Regions from separate parts of the Scandinavium lactucae genome, predicted to be linked through region 2. Evidence: predicted binding sites of a transcription regulator. Region 2 holds the regulator's gene; the other holds the start of a gene.
The links. The regulator CRP, encoded in region 2, controls carbon source genes, mostly activating them, when cyclic AMP is high. The targets are predictions, from matches to a motif close to ATGTGANNNNNNTCACAT.
Positions count from the first base shown of each region.

Region 1: the regulator CRP is predicted to act here: its motif matches at 1,371-1,388, upstream of focA (formate transporter FocA).

Region 1 covers NZ_JAWXRD010000040.1:893,561-895,967, forward strand. Annotated here, with positions in the region: gene ycaO (30S ribosomal protein S12 methylthiotransferase accessory factor YcaO) at 1-1,049, shown strand, start outside; gene focA (formate transporter FocA) at 1,447-2,304, shown strand; gene pflB (formate C-acetyltransferase) at 2,356-2,407, shown strand, end outside.
Region 2 covers NZ_JAWXRD010000003.1:190,867-193,273, reverse strand. Annotated here, with positions in the region: gene SIK69_RS05175 (phosphoribulokinase) at 1-554, shown strand, start outside; gene SIK69_RS05170 (OsmC family protein) at 608-1,012, opposite strand; gene crp (cAMP-activated global transcriptional regulator CRP) at 1,319-1,951, shown strand; gene SIK69_RS05160 (YccS/YhfK family putative transporter) at 2,007-2,407, shown strand, end outside.

The sequences.
Region 1 (2,407 bases), on a different contig from region 2:
AAGGATTCCCAATCTTTGCCTATGACGGCTCATTGGGCGGCAAATATCCGGTTATCTGCGTAGTGCTGTTTAACCCGGCCAACGGGACCTGCTTCGCGTCCTTCGGCGCTCACCCTGACTTCGGCGTGGCACTGGAGCGTACCGTGACCGAACTGCTGCAGGGTCGTGGTCTGAAAGATCTCGATGTGTTCACCCCTCCGACCTTCGATGACGAAGAAGTCGGCGAGCACGCCAACCTCGAAACCCACTTCATCGACTCCAGCGGTTTGATCTCCTGGGATATGTTCAAACAGGATGCAGACTATCCGTTTGCCGACTGGAACTTCTCCGGCACCACCGACGAAGAATTTGCCACATTGATGGCGATTTTCCAGGCGGAAGATAAAGAAGTCTATATTGCCGACTACGAGCATCTGAGCGTATATGCTTGCCGTATTATCGTCCCGGGGATGTCTGATATTTATCCAGCAGAAGATCTGTGGCTGGCGAATAACAATATGGGCAGCCATCTACGCGAAACGATTCTTTCTCTGCCGAACAGCGAGTGGGAAAAAGAAGATTATCTGGCGTTGATCGAACAGATGGATGATGAAGGTCTGGACGACTTCACCCGTGTCCGTGAACTGCTCGGGATGGCGACCGGGAAAGACAACGGCTGGTACACTCTGCGCATTGGCGAACTGAAAGCGATGCTGGCACTGGCCGGTGGCGATCTCGAGCAGGCGCTGATCTGGACCGAGTGGACGATGGAGTTCAACGCCTCCATCTTTAGCCCGGAGCGCGCAAACTACTACCGTTGCCTGCAAACGCTGCTGTTGCTTTCTCAGGAAGAAGAACGCCAGCCGCTGCAGTACCTGAACGCATTCGTACGCATGTATGGCGCTGATGCAGTGGAAGCCGCCAGCGCGGCGCTGAGCGGCGAAGAGGCCTTCTACGGCCTGCAGCCGGTAGACAGCGACCTTGAGGCCTTCCCTGCCCATCAATCGCTGTTAAAAGCGTATGAGAAACTGCAGCGCGCAAAAGCGAGCTTCTGGTCTAAACAGCAGTAAAACCACAAATAATCTATGGCGAAATTATTCGCCTGCGTTATATTACGGGGCCTCTTAAAGGGCCCCGTTTTTATTTTTTCTGCCCTTTCGTTAATTTGTAATATTTAAGTTAACCATGAGTAAATACTATTATTAGTAGCTTACTATTTATGTTAATTTTAATGCATATTACTCCATTTTAATTAACCGTTAAAAAGGGGGTTACAGAAAAAATTCAACTGTAGTTTTAAATTTTAAAATTTATTTTTATTTTGATAATCAAAAAGTTACGCCGTGAATGCTGAAAAACCATGCGTTTTGCGGGCCTATAAGCCAGGCGAGATATGATCTATATCAATTTCTCTTCTATAATGCTTTGTTAGTATCTCGTCGCCGACTTAATAAAGAGAGAGTTAGTGTGAAAGCTGACAACCCTTTTGATCTTTTACTCCCAGCTGAGATGGCCAAAGTGGCCGAAGAAGCGGGTGTCTATAAAGCAACGAAACAACCGCTCAAAACCTTTTTCTTGGCGATTACTGCGGGTGTCTTCATCTCCATTGCCTTCGTCTTTTACATCACGTCCACGACAGGCACTGCGGGAATGCCGTTTGGTATTGCCAAGCTGATTGGCGGTATCTGCTTCTCACTGGGACTTATCCTGTGTGTCATTTGCGGCGCAGACCTTTTCACCTCTACGGTGCTTATCGTGGTCGCGAAAGCAAGTGGTAAAATCACGTGGGGACAGCTGGCTAAGAATTGGTTAAACGTCTATGTTGGTAACCTGATTGGTGCCTTGCTGTTTGTTCTGCTGATGTGGTTATCTGGCGAATATATGGCTGCCAATGGGGGATGGGGACTCAACGTCCTACAAACCGCTGACCACAAAATGCATCATACTTTTATCGAGGCTGTATGCCTTGGTATCCTGGCAAACCTGATGGTCTGTCTGGCGGTGTGGATGAGCTACTCCGGCCGCAGCCTGATGGATAAAGCGATGATTATGGTTCTGCCCGTGGCGATGTTTGTTGCCAGCGGCTTCGAACACAGCATTGCGAACATGTTTATGATCCCGATGGGTATCGTCATTCGCCACTTTGCCAGCCCGGAATTCTGGACCGCAATCGGTTCAACACCGGATAGTTTCTCTCACTTGACTGTCATGAACTTCATCACTGATAACCTGATTCCGGTGACAATCGGTAACATTATTGGTGGTGGTCTGTTAGTCGGGTTGACGTACTGGGTCATTTACCTGCGTGGCAACGACCAGCATTAAGGGTTGTTTCAGGCAGTAAATAAAAAATCCACATAAGAAGGTAGGTGTTACATGTCCGAACTTAACGAAAAGTTAGCTACAGCCTGGGAAGGTTTTGCCAAAG
Region 2 (2,407 bases):
CGTGGAATCAGGTGCCGGGGACGTTTACGCCGTGGCAACCGTTACCTGAACCCTCAGACGTGCTGTTTTATGAAGGCCTGCACGGCGGGGTTGTAACCCCACAGCACGACGTGGCGAAACATGTCGATTTGCTGGTCGGCGTGGTACCGATTGTGAACCTCGAATGGATCCAAAAGCTGACGCGTGACACCAGCGAACGGGGACATTCTCGTGAAGCCGTCATGGATTCGGTAGTCCGTTCGATGGAAGATTATATCAACTTCATCACCCCGCAATTCTCACGCACCCACATTAACTTCCAGCGCGTACCCACCGTGGACACCTCCAACCCGTTCGCGGCGAAAGGGATCCCCTCGCTCGATGAAAGCTTTGTGGTCATCCATTTCCAGAATCTGGGCGATATTGATTTCCCCTGGCTGCTGGCGATGCTGCAGGGTTCATTCATTTCTCATATGAATACATTAGTGGTGCCGGGCGGGAAGATGGGACTGGCTATGGAGCTGATTATGTCGCCGCTGGTAGAACGGCTGATGGAAGGCAAAAAGATAGGTTGATGTCACCCGATAAACAGTAGGCCCGGTCAGCACAGCGCCACCGGGCTGGGCGCTTATCCTTCGACCACTTCAAACGAATGGGTAATTTTCGCCGCTTTCTCCAGCATCAGCGCCACCGAGCAGTATTTCTCAGCGGACAAATCCACCGCACGCGACACCGCGGCTTCTTTTAGCTCTTTGCCGGTGACGATGAAGTGCAAATTAATGTGGGTAAACAGACGCGGAGCTTCTTCACGACGCTCAGAGGTCAACTTCACCTCACAATCGGTCACGTCATGACGCCCCTTTTGCAGAATCGATACCACGTCAATCGCGCTGCATCCGCCCGCTGCCATCAGCACCATTTCCATCGGGCTTGGCGCTTTGTCACCAGAGTTACCGTCCATCATGATTTGGTGGCCAGAAGCAGACTCCCCCAGGAAGGTTAAACCCTCAACCCATTTCACACGCGCTTGCATAATTGTTAACTCCAGAGTTGCAATTTTCCTGACAGATTACGCGCACATAACAATTCTCGCAACGGAAGGCGACGTGCGTCATGCTGAAGCGAGACACCAGGAGACACGCGGCAAAAGCTATGCTAAAACAGTCGGGATGCTACAGTAATACATTGAAGTACTGCATGTATGCAGAGGACATCACACTACAGGCTGCAGTAAAATCCGACAGCCGACTTCCCAGGCACAGGGAAGGATACGATTGCAAAGCCAGCGGCAGTGTTTTGTCTGCCACTGGAGACAGCTTATAACAGAGGATAACCGCGCATGGTGCTTGGCAAACCGCAAACAGACCCTACCCTTGAATGGTTCTTGTCTCATTGCCACATTCATAAGTACCCATCGAAGAGCACGCTGATTCACCAGGGTGAAAAAGCAGAAACGCTGTACTACATCGTGAAAGGCTCTGTTGCAGTACTCATCAAGGATGAAGAAGGTAAAGAGATGATCCTCTCTTACCTTAACCAGGGCGACTTTATCGGTGAGCTTGGCCTGTTCGAAGAAGGTCAGGAGCGTAGTGCCTGGGTTCGGGCGAAAACCGCTTGTGAAGTGGCCGAAATCTCCTACAAAAAATTCCGTCAGCTTATCCAGGTCAACCCGGATATTCTGATGCGCCTCTCCTCCCAGATGGCGCGTCGCCTGCAGGTCACCTCTGAAAAAGTGGGCAACCTGGCGTTCCTCGACGTAACCGGTCGTATCGCGCAGACGCTGCTGAACCTGGCGAAACAGCCTGATGCTATGACCCACCCGGACGGTATGCAAATTAAAATCACCCGTCAGGAAATCGGTCAGATCGTTGGCTGTTCACGTGAAACCGTGGGCCGTATTCTGAAAATGTTGGAAGATCAGAATCTGATCTCCGCCCACGGTAAAACTATCGTGGTCTACGGTACCCGCTAAGCCAGATTAACGGCGTATTGCCCTGGGGCAGTACGCCGTTTTTGTCTCTCCCCTCATGTGGCGCAGGCTGATTTATCACCCGGAAATTAACTACGCACTGCGACAAACGCTGGTGCTCTGTTTACCCGTGGCTATCGGTCTGGCTTTGGGGTATCTCAAGTACGGTCTGCTGTTTTCATTGGTTCCCGCCTGCTGCAACATTGCCGGGCTGGACACGCCCCACAAACGCTTCTTCAAACGGTTGATTATTGGCGGTTCGCTGTTTGCGGGCTGTAGCCTCGCGGTGCAGTTGTTACTGGCGCGTGACGTACCGCTGCCCATTATTCTGAGCGGGTTGGCGATGCTGCTCGGCGTTACCGCCGAAATCAGTTCTCTGCACGCGCGCCTGCTGCCCGCTTCGCTGATTGCCTCGATCTTCACCCTCAGCCTGGCAGGCAATATGCCAGTGTGGCAGCC